One region of the Pseudomonas baltica genome, then DNA from elsewhere that is predicted to be linked to it. Evidence: riboswitches for the same ligand, from Rfam matches in the RefSeq annotation. Region 1 holds a riboswitch; each other region holds the start of a gene.
The links. A riboswitch is a leader RNA that binds a small molecule or an ion and turns the genes downstream of it on or off. The one in region 1 is predicted to bind cobalamin.
Positions count from the first base shown of each region.

Region 2: linked by a shared signal. The riboswitch ahead of REH34_RS28620 (CbtB-domain containing protein) and the one ahead of REH34_RS01705 (ABC transporter substrate-binding protein) in region 1 are both predicted to bind cobalamin.
Region 3: linked by a shared signal. The riboswitch ahead of cobO (cob(I)yrinic acid a,c-diamide adenosyltransferase) and the one ahead of REH34_RS01705 (ABC transporter substrate-binding protein) in region 1 are both predicted to bind cobalamin.

Region 1 is NZ_CP134771.1:357,722-363,596, forward strand. It holds gene REH34_RS01695 (helix-turn-helix transcriptional regulator) at 1-297, opposite strand, end outside; gene REH34_RS01700 (alanine/glycine:cation symporter family protein) at 472-1,914, shown strand; cobalamin riboswitch at 2,231-2,428, shown strand; gene REH34_RS01705 (ABC transporter substrate-binding protein) at 2,469-3,494, shown strand; gene REH34_RS01710 (iron ABC transporter permease) at 3,491-4,528, shown strand; gene REH34_RS01715 (ABC transporter ATP-binding protein) at 4,525-5,307, shown strand; gene REH34_RS01720 (membrane-bound PQQ-dependent dehydrogenase, glucose/quinate/shikimate family) at 5,423-5,875, shown strand, end outside.
Region 2 is NZ_CP134771.1:6,285,380-6,291,254, reverse strand. It holds gene cobN (cobaltochelatase subunit CobN) at 1-1,743, opposite strand, end outside; gene cobW (cobalamin biosynthesis protein CobW) at 1,747-2,811, opposite strand; cobalamin riboswitch at 2,907-3,125, opposite strand; cobalamin riboswitch at 3,227-3,471, shown strand; gene REH34_RS28620 (CbtB-domain containing protein) at 3,566-3,760, shown strand; gene REH34_RS28615 (CbtA family protein) at 3,769-4,452, shown strand; gene REH34_RS28610 (cobalamin biosynthesis protein) at 4,452-4,853, shown strand; gene cobM (precorrin-4 C(11)-methyltransferase) at 4,914-5,660, shown strand; gene nfuA (Fe-S biogenesis protein NfuA) at 5,779-5,875, opposite strand, start outside.
Region 3 is NZ_CP134771.1:1,506,376-1,512,250, reverse strand. It holds gene REH34_RS06605 (sorbosone dehydrogenase family protein) at 1-547, opposite strand, end outside; cobalamin riboswitch at 815-1,041, shown strand; gene cobO (cob(I)yrinic acid a,c-diamide adenosyltransferase) at 1,174-1,785, shown strand; gene REH34_RS06595 (cobyrinate a,c-diamide synthase) at 1,782-3,086, shown strand; gene bluB (5,6-dimethylbenzimidazole synthase) at 3,204-3,854, shown strand; gene cbiB (adenosylcobinamide-phosphate synthase CbiB) at 3,851-4,759, shown strand; gene cobD (threonine-phosphate decarboxylase CobD) at 4,752-5,750, shown strand; gene REH34_RS06575 (cobyric acid synthase) at 5,747-5,875, shown strand, end outside.

The sequences.
Region 1 (5,875 bases):
CTTTTCCCGCAGCGGCGCCAGCATAGCCAGCAACGGGTCCTGCGGTGCTGGCGTCGGCGCGGAGGATGCGCGGGCACCGATCAAACGCGCGAATTGCTCGGGCGGCAAACCAAGCTCGTAATCCTCGACCCCGAAAAAGTCGCCGATGCGCTTGAGGTTGTAGGCCGTTGGCTGGCTTTGCCCGCTAAGGTACTTGTTGAACTGCGCGCGGTTGATCACCAGCAGCCGACAGACTTCCGAGATAGAGCGGTAGTGGCTGCAGGCAAGTTTTAGATTGGTACTGAAATGTTGACTCATGACCCAGCTTTGAATTGGTGCGACAGACGCCATAATAGCATCAAGTCGCACCAAATCGGAGCAACCCGCGAAATTGTCACAGAGTATGTATCAGCCAATCATGCCCCCCTTTCGCGGTGACGCGTCCGTTGCGCTTGTCTTTACAGGTCAAAACAACAAGAGGGAGCACCTAACATGCTTGAAATGATCAATGATTTCCTTTCCGGGAAAGTCCTTATCGTGCTGATCGTCGGACTGGGGAGCTACTTCACCCTGCGTTCACGATTCGTGCAATTCCGCCATTTCGTGCACATGTTCAGTGTTTTCAAAGAGTCTATCCGTGGTCAGGGTGGCCAACTGAGCTCCTTCCAGGCCTTGATGCTGAGCCTCGCCGGGCGCGTCGGCGCCGGTAACATCGCCGGTGTCGGCATCGCCGTGACCCTGGGCGGCCCAGGTGCGGTGTTCTGGATGTGGGTCACGGCCCTGGTCGGCATGGCGAGCAGCTTCTTCGAGTGCACCCTGGCCCAGGTCTACAAGCGCAGCGAAGGCGAAGGCATGTACCGCGGCGGCCCGGCCTATTACATCCTGCACGGCCTGAATCTGCGCTGGATGGCGATCGTGTTCTCGATCCTGCTGCTGGTCACCTACGGCTTCGCCTTCATGGGCCTGCAGTCGTTCACCGTGACCCACTCGCTGCAGAATGCCTTCGGCTACGACCCGCATTACACCGGCATCATCCTCGCCGTGTTGCTGGGCGTGGTGTTCCTGGGCGGTATCAAGCGCATCGCCTCAGTCTCCGATTTGTTGGTACCGATCAAGACGCTGGCCTACATCGGCGTGACCCTGTACGTGATCTTCACCCAGATCGACCACGTGCCGGCCATGCTCGCCACCATCGTCAAGAGCGCGTTTGGCCTCGACCCGGCCTTCGCCGGCCTGCTTGGCAGCGCCATCGTCATGGGCGTCAAGCGCGGCGTATTCGCCAACGAAGCAGGCCTTGGCAGCGCCCCTAACGTCGCCGCTGTCGCCTCCGTGCGCCACCCGGCCGCTCAAGGCGTAGTACAGGCGTTCAGCGTGTTCCTCGACACCTTCGTGATCTGCACCTGCACCGCGCTGCTGATCCTGCTCTCGGGCTTCTACACCCCTGGTTTCGAAGGCGACGGCATTGCCCTGACCCAGAACTCCCTGGCGGCGGTGGTCGGTGACTGGGGGCGCACCTTCGTCAGCATCGCGCTGTCGCTGTTCGTGTTCACCTGCATCCTCTACAACTACTACCTGGGCGAGAACAGCCTGCAGTTCCTCAGCCGCAATCGCTTCGTGCTGCTGGGCTACCGCGCACTGGTGATGGTACTGATCGTCTGGGGCTCGACCCAGGACCTGTCCACCGTCTTCGCCTTCGCCGACATCACCATGACCGGCCTGGCGTTCGTCAACCTGACCGCGCTGTTTTTGCTGTTCAAGGTCGGCCTGCGGGTGATGCGTGACTACGATGAACAGCGTCGTGCCGGGGTCAAGCAACCGGTATTCGATGCGGCCAAGTTTCAGGATCTGGACATCGATGAAAAAGCCTGGCCGGTAGAGCCTCAGAAAGTTGCTGGAGGCGACTACGCCGCCGAGTTGGCACAAGCGCAACGCTGATTGACGCAGTAGAACGAAAAGCCCCTTGCGAGGGGCTTTTTTGTGGAGGAAAAACCGCTCCAGATCCACCGCTACAGAGCTGCGTAGGATTAATTCCCGCAGATTTCGGAATCGTCCCACATCCAAAAACCTGTTTTTTTGCTACTCAACGATTGGACGTACGCGTAAGGATCTATCAATTACCCGATCCACCGGAATAGACGCGTGCCAATGAGGCTGCGCAGCGTTCCAGGCGCCTGGAAACAAACCCGAGCAAACGACCTGCACCTCACGTCCTTCGCGACGCAGATCAGCATTTCCTCCCGCAAAAACAATCACGTACCATACCCCCGCTGGTTCCTTCACAGGATTAATAGGGAATCCGTCACGCGCCCACCCGCCGTGAAACGGAACTGCCCCCGCAACTGTAGGCGTCGAGCCGCATTCCGTGTACCGCCACTGGGCCCTCCCGGGAAGGCTGGAATGCAGCCATGACACGCCAGTCAGGAGACCTGCCGGCCGCAGTATCGAGTACCCACCGGCGGGGTGTCCGGAGTTCGTAGCGAGCATTTTTCATGTCATTGATTCGTCCAGCCCTTATGTTGAACGGCCTGTTGGCCGGCCTGATCACCTGTAGTCCGGCGTCTGCCGCAGCCACCCATTACCCGCTGACCGTGGACAACTGCGGCACCCCGCTGACCTTCGTACAGGCGCCGCGCCAAGCCGTGACCATCGGCCAGTCGACCACCGAGATTCTCTACGCGTTAGGCCTTGGCGAGCGCCTGGTCGGCACTTCGCTGTGGTTCAACCCGGTACTGCCGGCGTACCAGAGCATCGACGCCAAGGTGCCCCGCCTGGCCGACAATCAACCGAGCTTCGAGGCAGTGATCAACAAGCGCCCGGACCTGGTGGCGGTGCAGTTCGAATGGTCGGTCGGCCCGCAGGGCGCAGTGGCCACCCGCGAGCAGTTCAACGACCTGCACATCCCCGCCTACGTGATGCCCACCGATTGCGAAGGCAAAGACAATCTGGTCGGCGCCGACGGCACCCGCTTGCGCCCGTTCAGTATCGACAGCCTGTACAAGACCATCACCCAGTTGGCGACGATTTTCGACGTCAGTGACCGCAGCACTCAGCTCAACGCCGAATTGGCGGCGCGGCTGGCGGCGGCGCAGGCCAAGGTCGCGGCCAAACAGCTGAACAACGCCACCGTGGCGTTCTGGTTCTCCAGCCCGGACCTGGCCAGCGACCCGTATATGGCCGGGCGCAAAGGCGTGCCGGATTTCATGGCGACGACCCTCGGCCTGCACAACGTGGTGCAGTCGGATGAAGAATGGCCCACCGTCGGCTGGGAGAGCATCGCCAAGGCCAATCCCACGGTGCTGGTGATTGCGCGAATGGATCGGCGCCGCTTCCCGGCGGATGACTACCTGAAGAAGCTCGAATTCCTCAAGAACGATCCGGTGGCGCGCAACATGGAGGCGGTCAAGCACGGCCGCATCGTGATCCTTGACGCGCAGTCGATGGAAGCCACGGTGCGCATGTTCGATGGCATCGATGGCCTCGCCGATGCAATCGACCACTTCAAGCTGCCGAAATGACCCGCAGCCTCGCTGTCGCCTTGCGCCAACTGCTGCTGCGCCTGAGCTGGGTGCTGCCGCTGCTGGCGCTGGCCTTGCTGGCCGGTGTGGCGATCGGTGAAACGCCGTTGGCGCCCAGCGTGGTGCTGCAGACATTGGCCAACCAGCTGGGCCTGGGCAACTATCCGCTGGATGCGATCGATCAAGGCATCATCTGGAACTACCGCCTGCCGCGCGCGCTGGTGGCGGCGGCCTGCGGCGCGGGTCTGGCGACGTGCGGCGTGGTGCTGCAGGCGCTGTTGCGCAACGCGTTGGCCGAGCCGTATCTGCTGGGGATTTCCGCGGGGGCCTCGACGGGTGCGGTGCTGGTGGCGTTGATCGGCATCGGTGGCGGCGCCATCTCGTTGTCGATGGGCGCGTTCAGCGGCGCGGTGCTCGCCTTCGTGCTGGTGGTGTTGCTGGCACGCGCAGGCAACGCGGCGGGTGCCCGCGGGCAGATCATCCTCGCGGGTATCGCCGGCTCGCAGCTGTTCAACGCCCTCACGGCCTTCCTGATCACCAAATCGGCCAACGCCGAGCAGGCCCGGGGCATCATGTTCTGGCTGCTGGGCAACCTCAGCGGCGTGCGCTGGCCGGCGGTGACCCTGGCGGTGCCGGTGGTGTTGCTGGGCTTGTCGGTATGCCTGTGGCACCGGCGCGCGCTGGATGCCTTCACCTTTGGTAGCGACTCGGCAGCGGCCTTGGGTGTCGCCGTGCGCCCGGTGCAATACGTGCTGATCGGCAGCACCGCACTGATGACCGCCGTGCTGGTGTCGCTGGTCGGCTCCATCGGTTTCGTCGGCCTGGTCATCCCCCATGCCATGCGTTTGCTGGTGGGCCTGCGCCATGCACGCCTGCTGCCGGCCAGCGCCTTGGCCGGGGCGGTGTTCCTGATTGCCGCTGACGTCATCTCGCGCACCCTCATCAGCGGCCAGGTGCTGCCCATCGGGGTGATTACCGCGCTGGTCGGCGCGCCGGCGTTCGCGCTCATCCTGATCAAGGCCAGACGCCCATGAGTATTCATCCCACACCAGTACTGGCCTGTACGCAACTGGGCTGGCGCCACCAAGGCGCGACGATCCTTGAGGGAGTCGATCTGCAGGTGCACGCGGGTGAATCCCTGGCGCTGGTCGGCCCCAACGGCTCGGGCAAATCGACCCTGATCAAGCTGCTATGCGGCGTGCTCGCAGCGTCTGCCGGCGAGGTGCGCCTGTTCGGCCAGCCGTTGACCGACTACCTGCGGCGCGATATCGCTCAGCGCATCGCCGTGGTCGAACAGCACAGCGAGACACTCGACGCCATCAGCGTGCGCGATGCGGTGGAATTGGGCCGTACGCCATGGCTGAGCGCCTTGGCGCCGTGGTCGACGGAGGACGATCGGCATGTCCAGCAAGCCTTGCAAGCCGTGGACCTCATGCACCTGAGCAAGCGCCGCTGGCACAGTTTGTCGGGCGGCGAGCGGCAACGGGCGCAGATTGGCCGCGCCATGGCCCAGCAGCCGCAAATCCTGCTGTTGGACGAGCCCACCAATCACCTCGACATCCAGCATCAACTGTCGATCCTGGGACTGGTCCAGCGCCTGCCAGTGACCACGGTGATCGCCCTGCACGACCTCAACCAGGCACTCACTTGCGACCGCGTGGCGGTGTTGGACAAGGGTCGCTTGATTGCCCTCGGTGCACCCGAAGAGGTCCTGGTGCCGGAGTTGTTGTTAAAGACGTTCGGCGTGCATGCGCATTATCTGGTCGATCCTGAAGATGGCGCGCGGCTGTTGCGCTTTCGACCGGTTGACTAACCTGCGCGCTTGATTTTCATGCAGTCTGCGCCGGCATAACCTAATCAATTGGAACCCAAACGCTCCAGCCAGGGTCGATGTGACTACGATTTATCATTCGGCCAGATCCCTCCTCATGCCAATTCCCCAGACGCCGCTGTCGTTACCAATGCGACTGTGGCTCGTGCTGCTGAGCCTGTCGATCGGTGCTGCCGGGCTGTTCATGAGCCTGTTCGGCTATCGATTGCTTGCGCTGCACGGCAGCGCCTATTTCGTCGTTTGCGGCGTGGTCCTGTTGTTGTCCGCCGCGAAACTGGTGCGGGCAAAAACGGCAGGGGTGGCGCTCTTCGGCGTCGCGTATATCGGCTCGGTAGGCTGGGCAATCATGGATGTGGGGCTGGCCTTCTGGCCATTGATGTCACGCCTGCAGCTGCTGACCGTATTGATGATAGCGGTGCTGCTGACCCTGCCGCGGCTCAGGCGCGGCGAAGGTCGCCCCCCCTTGAAAACCCCGACTTACGCCTGCGCCACCGTACTAATACTGGCTTCGCTGGGCGCCGGCGGCTCGATGTTCTTGCCGCATGCAGAG
Region 2 (5,875 bases), 700 kb from region 1:
ATTCGGCATCGGCCCCAGCAGGGCGTCCGGCCAGCAGGCGGCGGACAAGCCCACGCCCTTGCCCGGCAGCCATTCGAGGTTGCCGTGCTTGCCAACGTGAATCAGAGCATCGGCGCCATAGGCATGGCGCAGCCAGAAGTAGAACGCCAGGTAACCGTGGGGCGGCACCAGGTCCGGGTCGTGATAGACCGCGCTGTGATCGACCTGAAAGCCGCGCGCCGGCTGGATACCGACGAAGGTCAGGCCAAAGCGCAGACCGGCGACCATCATCCGCCCGTTGCGGCACATCGGGTCGCTGTCAGGCTCGCCCCAGCGCGCGCGTACCGCGTCCTGATTGGCTTGCGGCAAGCGAGCGAAGGCCTGCAGGTAGGTATCCATGTCGAGGCTTTGATGGCACGGACGCTGGTCGAGCCCGTCCGGGTCGTTGGTCACGCCGCCCAGCAGCGCATGGATCAGTGCGGTACCGTCGGCGGGAATATCGCTCACTGGATACCCCTGCTCGGCCATGGCGCGCAGGATATTGCGCGCCGCCGCCGGCGTATCCAGGCCCACGCCGTTGCCGATACGGCCGTCGCGGGTCGGGTAATTGGCGAGGATCAACGCCACGCGTTTTTGCCCGTTGGGCAGGCGCGCCAGCTCGGCCCAGCGCCGGGCCAGCTCGGCGACGAAGTCCATGCGCTCGCGGTGCGGCCGGTAGCAGACTACATCGGACTGACTGCGCTCGCTGCGCCAGGCCAAGTCCTTGAAGCTGATCGGCCGACTGATGATGCGCCCGTCCAGTTCTGGCAGGGCGATATGCATGGCCAGGTCGCGGGAGCCAAGCCCTTGCGCGCTAGCGGTCCAGGCCGGTTCGTTGTCCTGGGCGCAGATGGCCTGGATGACCGGGATATTGCGCCGGAACGGTCTGATATGGGGCGCTTCAGGGGTCGACTGGGCGAAGCCGGTGGTGTTGAGAATCACCGCCGCCTGCACCTCGTCAAGCCAGCCTTCGACGGCGCTCAGGCACGCCGGCTCCTTTAGGCTGGCCACCGCGATAGGCAGAGGATTGAGCCCCGCTGCCTGCAACGCCTGGCAAAAGTTATCGATAAATGCCGTGTTCGCCGACTGCAGGTGTGAGCGATAGAAGAGGATAGGCACCACCGGTGCTTCACGCAGCCAGTGCTGACGCCAAAAATCCAGGTCAGCCTGGGGCTTTTGCGGATGATAGACAACGGTGCGCGGCAGCGCCTGTGGCTCCTGCCAGCTATAACCGCGCAGGCCCAGCCAGCGATCGGCCAGGCAATTGAACAGATTGCGGGCGTTATCCACGCCCCCTTGGCGCAGGAAATGCCAAAGCCGCTCGGCCTCCGCCGCCGGCACGCCGCTCAGGGCGCTCAGCTCTGGGTCTGGATTATCGCAACCCGGCACCATAATCAGCTGCGTGCCGCGGGCCTTGAGCGTCAGCAGTTGCTCGACGCCGTAGCGCCAATAGCCGATGCCGCCGTGCAACGACAACAGGATGACCTTGGCGTGGCGCAGCACCTGATCGACGTAAAGGTCGACAGAGGCGTGATTCTGCACCTGCATGGGGTTGGCCAGGCGCAGCGTGGGGTAGTCGTCCGGCAACTGCTGGGCGACCTCGGCGAGCATGGCCAGATGGGAGTCGCCACTGCACAGAATCACCAGCTCGGCGGGGGTCTGTCCCAGGTCGGCGATGCTGTCGTCGGGGACAAAGCCGCCGGGCTGGGTTCTGAGCAGGTGCATGGGTCAGGCGGACAACGCAGCGCGCAATTGTGCTTCCAGGGCCGCAGCGTCGAGCTCCTGGCCGATCAGCACCAGCTTGGTGATACGCGCTTCGTCGCTGCGCCAGGCGCGGTCGAAGTGCTTGTCGAAACGAGTGCCCACGCCCTGGATCAGCAAGCGCATCGGCTTGTTCGGCACAGCGGCGAAGCCCTTGATACGCAGGATGCCGTGCTGCACCACGAGTTGCGTCAGGGCGTCGAGCAGCAGGCTTTCGTCGGCTTGTGGCAGGTCGATGGAGATCGAGTCGAAAGCATCGTGGTCGTGATCATCGTGGTCATCACCGTCGTGATGGTCATGGTGGGTCTTGCGCCCATCGATGTGCACCTCGGACTCGGCACCCAGCCCCAGCAATACGTCCAACGGCACGCGACCGCTGCTGGCTTCGATGACCTTGACCGCGGCAGGCAGCTCTTCGGCGACTTCGGCGCGCACGGCAGCCAGTGCCTGCGGATCGATCAGGTCAGCCTTGTTGAGGATCACCAGGTCGGCGCTGGCCAGTTGATCGGCGAACAGCTCATGCAGCGGCGACTCGTGATCAAGGTTGGGATCGAGTTTGCGCTGGGCGTCGACCTGATCCGGATAAGCCGCGAAAGTCCCGGCGGCGACGGCTGGGCTGTCGACCACGGTAATCACCGCATCGACGGTGCAGGCATTGCGGATTTCCGGCCACTGGAAGGCTTGCACCAACGGCTTGGGCAAGGCCAGGCCGCTGGTTTCGATGAGGATATGGTCGAGGTCGCCGCGGCGTGCCACCAGCTCGCGCATGACCGGGAAGAACTCTTCCTGGACCGTGCAGCACAGGCAGCCATTGGCCAGCTCGTAGACTCGGCCGCTGGCCTCTTCGTCGGTGCAGCCGATGCTGCACTGTTTGAGAATGTCGCCGTCGATGCCCAGCTCGCCGAATTCGTTGACGATCACGGCAATACGCCGGCCCTGCGCGTTGTCGAGCATGTGCCGCAGCAAAGTGGTCTTGCCCGAGCCGAGAAAGCCGGTGACGATGGTGACGGGAAGTTTGGCCAGTGTTTTCATCGGATGCCCTTGGCAGGAGTGGCGGGCATACGGGACGAGAGCCGCGGTGCGCTGAGCCCACGGTGCGTTCGCCACCGGATCACCCCGCCCGGTTGTTAAGAGAAACGGTTCGAGGCAGGTCTCCTGGCTTGCGATGTGCCAGCGACTGGCAAAAGAGCACAGGCTGGAGTGACTCGACGCCTTCCCGCAGCAGGCGCAGTGGCAGTGTCGAACCGGGCATCGCTTACAGTTGCGGGGGCAGCCGCGGCGTTGGACCGCGTTCCCTTCTTAGCTGCACCCTCGCAAGGGGCAGAACCTCAGTGCAGCAAGGGTACGGAGTGTGGGGAACGAGGTCAATCGGCGGTGCAAGGTTTCCCTGGGGCCATGAGGGCTGCCAACATGAATGATGCGATTGACTCTTGGCAACGCCCATGCTCTCCTACGCGTTCGTTTGGGTGCCCCTCACAGGGTGAAACGGGAAACCGGTGCGTCGTGAATCTTGCCTTCGTCCATGACAGGCAAGCCGCGATCAGTCCGGTGCTGCCCCCGCAACGGTAAGCGAGAGAAGCGTCTGATCCACTGTGCCGGCATCAAGGTATGGGAAGGTGACGCTGACTGGCGTGGTGCCCTGGCATCTGCCCCTCGTGAGCCCGGAGACCGGCCCAATCCGTTTTTCGACACATACCTGCGGTGGGCGGGCGCTGTGGCTGCCTGCGCGCGCCCATGCCAGGCCGTCTGCGCCGTTCCCGCACCCTGACCTTCAGAGGGAGCTGCCATGTCAATCCGCAATATCACCTCCGGCGCCATCGCCGACAGCGCCGCCATCACCCAACGCCAACGCCTGATAGCCGCGCTCAGCGCCGCTGCACTAGGGGTGTGCCTGGTGTATTTCGCCGGCTTCTCGCACATCGAAGCCGTGCACAACGCCGCGCACGACACCCGTCACAGCGCCGCCTTCCCCTGCCACTGAGGTTTTCGATGATCAAGCGTATCGCGCAAACCGCGGGCTTCACCGGGCTGTTGGGCGCCCTGCTGCTGACCTTGCTGCAAAGCTTTTGGGTGGCGCCGCTGATTCAGCAGGCCGAAACCTACGAGAAAGCGCCCGCCGCCGTGCATGAACACAATGAGGCCATGGCCGCCCACGAACATGACGCTGAGGCCTGGGAGCCGGAAGACGGCTGGCAGCGCGTGCTGTCCACTACCGGCGGCAACCTGGTGGTGGCGGTCGGTTTTGCCTTGATGCTGGCCGGGCTCTATACCTTGCGAGCCCCGGGCCGCACCCGCGAGGGATTGCTGTGGGGGTTGGCGGGCTACGCTGTATTTTGCCTGGCGCCAACCCTGGGCCTGCCACCAGAGCTGCCTGGCACGGCGGCGGCCGATCTGAGCCAACGGCAGATCTGGTGGGCTGGCACTGCAGCCTCTACCGCTGTTGCCTTGGCGTTGATCGTGTTCGGCCGCAGTTGGCTGCTGAAACTGGCCGGCGCCGTCATCCTGGTGATTCCGCACTGGGTTGGTGCACCACAGCCCGAGGTGCATGCCAGCCTGGCGCCCGAGGCGCTGGAAAGCCAGTTCAAGTGGGCCTCGCAACTGACCAACGCCGCATTCTGGCTGGCCTTGGGCCTGATCAGCGCTTGGCTGTTTCGCCGCAAGGAGGCAGCCTGATGAGCCAGTTGGTGGCCGGCTTCGGTTGTCGCAGCGGCTGCCCGCTCGACATTCTGGCCACCCTGCTCGATCAGGCCCTGCGCACCAATGATCTGGATCGCGGCCAACTCGCCGGCATCGCCAGCCTCGACCGCAAGGCCGACGAGCCAGGGCTGGTGCAATTGGCGGCGCGATTGCGCGTGCCCTTCTACACCTTCAGCGCCACCGAACTGCTGGCTTATGACTCGCAGCTGAGCCACCGCTCGCCGACATCCTTTGCCCATACCGGCTGTTATGGCGTAGCGGAAAGCTGCGCGCTGGCGCTGGCCGAAGAGCTTGGGGAGTCGCGCCCGCAGCTGCTGGTCAACCGTCAACGGACAGCCGAGGCCACTCTGGCACTGGTGGGAGTCAGTACTGGATAGCGGGTATCATGGCGAGGCGACACCTTCCCCACGTGAATCCTTTTCAACTTCGGGCCTCTCATGACCGTTTTTTTCATTGGTGCCGGTCCCGGCGATCCAGATCTCATCACCGTCAAAGGCCAGCGCCTGATCCGCCGATGTCCGGTGATCATCTATGCCGGTTCTCTGGTACCTGCTGCGGTACTCGCGGGTCACAGCGCACATCGAGTACTCAACAGCGCCGAGATGCATCTGGAGCAGATCATCGAGGCGATGCGCGAAGCCGATAGCCAAGGCCAAGACGTCGCCCGCGTGCACTCGGGGGATCCGAGCCTGTATGGCGCGATCGGCGAACAGATTCGCCAACTGCGAGCACTGGGCATTGCCTGGGAGATTATCCCCGGTGTGACTGCTACCGCCGCCTGTGCAGCGCTGCTGGGCGCCGAGCTGACCCTGCCGGATATTTCGCAAACACTGATCCTCACCCGCTACGCCGACAAATCCCCCATGCCGCTGGGCGAAGATCTCGCGAGCCTGGCACAGCACCGTTCAACCATGGCCATCCATCTCGGCATCCAGCACCTGGCAAAGATCCTTGACGAACTGCGCCCCCACTATGGCGATGATTGCCCGATAGCGGTGGTTCATCGCGCCAGCTGGCCGGATCAGGATTGGGTGATGGGCACGCTGGCCGATATCGAGGCGAAGGTTGTGAGCAAGGGCTTCAGACGCACTGCATTGATTCTGGTCGGTCGTGTGCTGGGGAATGACGTGTTCAGCGAGTCCGCGTTGTACCGAGCGGGGCATGCTCACTTGTATCGCGATTGAACAGGACCGGCGTTGATCGCCCGAGAAGCGGCCATGTGCCGCAACCCACGACCCAGCTCTTCACCCATAAAAAAACGGCACACGGGTGCCGTTTTTTCAGGTTACGCAGCCAACGCTATCAGTAGTAGGCGTTTTCTTTCTGCGTATGGTCGGTCACGTCGCGCACACCCTTGAGCTGCGGGATACGCTCGAGCAAGGTGCGCTCGATGCCTTCT
Region 3 (5,875 bases), 1.1 Mb from region 1:
TGGCACCCTGGGCATATTTGAAGTGCAGCAACTGGTCGGTATCGGCCACGTACAGGTCATCGCCGACCAGCACCATGCCGAACGGCGAGTTGAGGTTGCTCAGGAACATACTGCGGGTTTCGGCCACCCCGTCGCCGTCCTTGTCGCGCAACAGGGTGATGCGGTTGGGGCTGGGTACGCCTGAACCGGCGCGGCTCATGACCTTCTTGGCGATCCAGCCCTTGATCCCTTTGCTGTCGTCGGGTTTGGGCGGGGCGTCGGTCTCGGCCACCAGCACGTCGCCGTTGGGCAATACGTACAACCAGCGTGGGTGATGCAATTCGCGGGCGAACACCGCCACCTGGGTGCCCGGTGCGGCGACAGGTTTGGCGCCTTCGGGCCAGCCGACGGCTGGGGCGATGTTGACGGTGGGCAGCAAGGTCTTGTTGGGCGGCGGCAGTTCAGGCCTGGGGCCGGTGCCGTCGCTGACTTGCAAACTGGAGGTTTCGCCGCAGGCGGCGAGGGCGGCGCTGAGACTGATCAGCGCGGCGAGGCGAGTGATGTGCATGGCAGGTTCCCTGTGTTTCCCATTGGTCTTGTTATGTGCAGTGCATGCTGCGCTTGAGCGGTAGAGGTATTGATCGCGGTGTAGGTTCCGGTGAATGTGAGCGCGCCAGACTGGCCCCTTTGCGGGCAAGCCTGGCGCTCACAGGTGTACGACGCTGCAACTGTGTACCGAGGGAGCAAAGCTTGCTCGCGAAGGGGCCAATTGCTTCACCGCATGCCCCCGTCCCACCCAGCGGCTTCATTTGACGCTTACCCGCCAACCCTCTAACCTTCGCGGCGTGTTTCAGGTGCTCGGCCGCCCCACGGCGGGTCGAGTGAAACAGGGAAGCCGGTGAGCGAGCATAGCCTCGCGATTCCGGCGCTGCCCCCGCAACGGTAAATGAGTCAAGGCCGCGCACGTCGCCACTGGTCCTTCGGGGTTCGGGAAGGCGCGCCGCCTGGGTGTGACTGCCCCGCTCATGAGCCCGGAGACCGGCCTGGACGCTTTTATTCAATTGACTGTCGCGCGGGTGAGAGCGGCATCGACGATATTCAGCGAGCCGCCCGCGCGCCCTGTCCTCGACACGGGCGGCGCGGGCACCGTTCGTGCGTCGATGCCGTCTGCGTGCACCAGTAGCGGAGGCTGCCATGACTGAATCCATCGAGCGCGACGAGCGCCATATCGCGCGCATGCTGCGTAAAAAAGCCGTGATCGACGAGCGTATCGCCAACGCGCCCAACGCCTGTGGCCTCCTGCTGGTGCTGACCGGCAATGGCAAAGGCAAGAGCAGTTCGGCGTTCGGCATGCTGGCCCGTGCCATGGGCCACGGCATGCAATGCGGTGTGGTGCAGTTCATCAAGGGCCGCAACAGCACCGGGGAAGAATTGTTCTTCCGCCGCTTCCCCGAGCAGGTGCGCTACCACGTCATGGGCGAGGGCTTCACCTGGGAAACTCAGGACCGCCAGCGCGATATCGCCGCCGCCGAAGCTGCCTGGGAGGTGTCCCTGCAGATGCTCCAGGACCCGGCCATTCACTTCGTGGTGCTCGATGAATTGAACATCGCCCTCAAGCACGGCTACCTCGACCTTGACCGTGTGCTCAGCGACCTGCAAGCGCGCCCGGCCATGCAGCACGTGATCGTCACCGGTCGCGGTGCCAAGCCGGAGATGATCGAGCTGGGCGACACCGTCACTGAAATGGGTATGCTCAAGCACGCGTTTCAGTCCGGTATCGGCGCGCAGAAGGGCGTCGAACTGTGAATCAGGCCCGTCAATGCCCAGCGGTATTGATCGCCGCCCCCGCCTCGGGGCAGGGCAAGACCACGGTCACTGCCGCCCTGGCGCGCTTGCATCGCAATCAGGGGCGCAAGGTGCGGGTATTCAAGTGCGGACCGGATTTTCTCGATCCGATGATCCTCGAACGCGCCAGTGGTGCCCCGGTGTACCAGCTTGACCTGTGGATGGTGGGCGCCGACGAGAGCCGCCGGCTGTTGTGGGAAGCTGCCGCCGAGGCTGATCTGATCCTGATCGAAGGCGTGATGGGGCTGTTCGATGGCACGCCGTCGAGCGCCGATCTGGCGCGGCATTTCGGCGTGCCGGTGCTGGCGGTGATCGACGGCACGGCCATGGCCCAGACGTTCGGCGCCCTGGCGCTGGGCCTGGCCCGTTACCAGGCTGATCTGCCGTTCGCGGGCGTGCTGGCCAATCGGGTCGGCACTTTGCGCCACGCGCAGCTGCTGGAAAACAGCCTGACCGAAGGCCTGCGCTGGTACGGTGCGTTGTCCCGGGACCTGGCAATCGAGCTGCCCAGCCGTCATCTGGGGCTGGTGCAGGCCAGCGAGCTGAATGACCTGGATGCGCGCCTGGACGCGGCCGCCAAGGCCCTTGGCGGCAGTTGCGAAGTGGCGCTGCCGCCGCCGGTAAGCTTTGCTGCGCCCACCCTGGTGGTGGCCGAACCGCTGCTGGCGGGCGTGCGCATTGCGGTGGCCCATGACGAAGCGTTCGCCTTTACCTACGGCGCCAGTCTTGATTTGCTGCGGGCCATGGGCGCCGAGCTGGTGTTCTTCTCACCCATCCACGACGGCGAACTGCCCGCCTGCGACAGCCTCTATCTGCCCGGCGGCTACCCTGAACTGCATCACCTCGCACTGGCTGAAAACCATGGCGTGCTCAAGGGCATCCGCGCCCACCATGCGGCCGACAAGCCCATGCTTGCGGAGTGTGGCGGCATGCTCTATCTGCTCGACGCACTGACCGATGTAGAAGGCGTCCGCGCGCCCCTGGTGGGGCTCTTGAGCGGTGAGGCGGTGATGCAAAAACGCCTGGCGGCGCTTGCGCTGCAAACGGTAGAGCTGCCGGAGGGGGCGCTGCGCGGCCATACCTATCATCATTCATTGACCAGCAGTGAATGCCAGCCCATCGCCCGTGGCATCAGCCCCAATGGCGGGCGCGGCGCCGAAGCGGTGTATCGAATCGGGCGGATGACGGCGTCTTACGTGCACTTCTATTTCCCGTCGAACCCGCAGGCTGTTGCGGCGTTGTTCGCGCCGACATCTGCTTGATGATCTCGATCGCCGTTGTAGCGAGGGGGCTTGCCCCGACAGGCCCGATCAAGCGCACCGCAATTGCCGAAATATTTTCGGGGGCAAGCCCCCTCGCTACAGGTTTACTGAGACAACATGACTGATAACGCCTTCTCCGACGCCGAGCGCGCAGCGGTCTACCGCGCCATCGCCGAGCGCCGCGACATGCGCCATTTCGCCGGTGGCCAGGTGGCTCCCGAGCTGCTGGCGCGGGTGCTGGCGGCTGCCCATCACGCGCCCAGCGTCGGCCTGATGCAGCCTTGGCGTTTCATCCGTATCACCGACCCGGCCCTGCGCACGCAGATCAAGGCGCTGGTGGAGGCTGAACGCCTGCGCACTGCCGAAGCCCTCGGCGAGCGTTCTGATGAATTCATGAAGCTCAAGGTCGAGGGCATCGACGAGTGCGCCGAAGTGCTGGTCGCCGCCTTGATGGATGGCCGCGACGCCCATGTGTTCGGGCGCCGGACCTTGCCGGAAATGGACCTCGCGTCGTTGTCCTGCGCTATCCAGAACCTGTGGCTGGCGGCGCGCGTCGAAGGCCTGGGCATGGGCTGGGTCTCGGTGTTCGAACCCCAGGCGCTGGCCGATCTGTTGCACTTGCCCGCGGGTGCCAAGCCGCTGGCGGTACTCTGCCTGGGTCCGGTAGAAAGCTTTTATCCGGCACCGATGCTGGTGATGGAAGGCTGGCGCAGCGAACAACCGTTGAGCGAGATGCTGTTCGAGAACCAGTGGGGACACACGTCATGAGCATTGCCCTGTTGACCGTCGCGGGCGTGGCCCTCGATGCCTTGCTCGGCGAGCCGCGGCGGGCGCACCCGCTGGTGGCCTTCGGTAATCTGGCCAATCGCCTGGAGCGGCGCTTCAACAGTGGCGGGCGCGGTTGGCGCAGTCACGGTGTGACTGCCTGGGTGCTGGCGGTGGTGCCGATCACGCTGATCGCCAGTTGGCTGTCGAGTCTGCCCTGGATCGGCGAAGGGGTCGCCGTGCTGGCGCTGTACTGCGCCCTCGGGCTGCGCAGCCTGGGCGAGCACGTTGCTCCTGTGGCTCAGGCGCTGCGCAGCGATGATCTGCCTGAGGCGCGGCGCCGTGTGGGCTATCTGGTCAGCCGCCAGACCGACGAACTCGACGCCAGCGCGGTTGCCCGTGCGGCGACCGAGTCGGTGCTGGAAAACGGCAGCGACGCGGTGTTCGCGGCCATCTTCTGGTTCGTGGTGGCCGGGGTGCCCGGCGTGGTGCTGTACCGCTTGAGCAATACCCTCGACGCCATGTGGGGCTATCGCAACGAACGCTTCGAGCGCTTTGGCTGGGCGGCGGCGCGCATCGATGATGTGCTCAACTACATTCCGGCACGATTGGTGGCGTTGACCTACACCCTGCTCGGCAAGTCCCGCCTGGCCTGGCGGTGCTGGCGCAGTCAGGCACCACACTGGGACAGCCCGAACGCCGGGCCGGTGATGGCTGCGGGTGCCGGCGCGCTGGGCGTCGAACTCGGTGGCCCGGCGATCTATCACGGTGAACTGCACGAACGCGCCATACTCGGCGCAGGCCCGGCGGCCGATGCCGGGTCCATCGACCGCGGCTGGGCTCTGGTGCAACGGGGCGTCTGGCTGTGGTTACTGCTGCTCTGCGTGGGAGACTATGTGCATGCTTGAACATGGAGGGCGCCTGCGCGCCGCCGCCCGGCAATACGGTGTTGCGCAAGAGCACTGGCTGGACCTGTCTACCGGCATCGCCCCTTGGCCGTTTACCGTGCCGACGATAGATATGCACGCCTGGGCGCGGCTGCCCGAGACCGATGACGGCCTCGAGGCGGCGGCCTGCGCCTATTACGACGCGCCGCAGGTGCTGCCGGTGCCCGGCTCGCAAGCGGCCATCCAGTTGCTGCCGCGCCTGCGCAAGGTCGGCAAGGTCGGTGTGCTGTCGCCTTGTTACGCCGAGCACGCCGAGGCCTGGCGACGCGGCGGGCACCTGGTGCGCGAGATCCGCGAGGCCGAAGTCGACTATTACCTCGACGGCCTCGATGTGCTGGTGCTGGTCAATCCCAACAATCCCACCGGCCGCCTGGTGCCCCCCGAGCGCCTGCTGGAATGGCACCAGCGCTTGAGCCAGCGCGGTGGCTGGCTGGTGGTCGACGAAGCTTTCATGGACCCTACGGCCGCTTTCAGTATCAGCCGTTACACCAGTCGTCCAGGCCTCATCGTGCTGCGCTCGTTCGGCAAGTTTTTCGGCCTGGCCGGTGCACGGCTGGGCTTTGCGCTGGCCGAGAGCAAACTCCTGCGTCTGCTGGCCGAGCAGGTCGGGCCCTGGGCTGTTGGCGGGCCGATCCGCGCCGTGGGCCTGGCGTGCCTTGAAGATCGCACCACCCAGGCGGTGCAACGGGCTCGTTGCGCACTGGCCAGCGAGCGCCTGGTGCGGCTGTTGAGCGATGCCGGCTTGCAACCCCAGGGCGGCTGCGCGCTGTTCCAGTGGCTGATCACCGAGCACGCGGCGCCGCTGCACGACTTTCTGGCCGAACGCAGCATCCTCGTGCGGCTGTTCGCGCACAACAGCAGCCTGCGCTTCGGCCTGCCAGCGGTCGAGGCCGACTGGCAGCGGCTGGAGGCGGCGCTCACGGCCTATCGTCAGACGGAGGTCGTTTCATGACCACAGTGATGGTGCAGGGCACCACCTCCGATGCCGGTAAAAGTACCTTGGTCACCGCGCTGTGCCGCTGGCTGAAACGCCAAGGCGTCGGCGTGGTGCCGTTCAAACCGCAGAACATGGCGCTC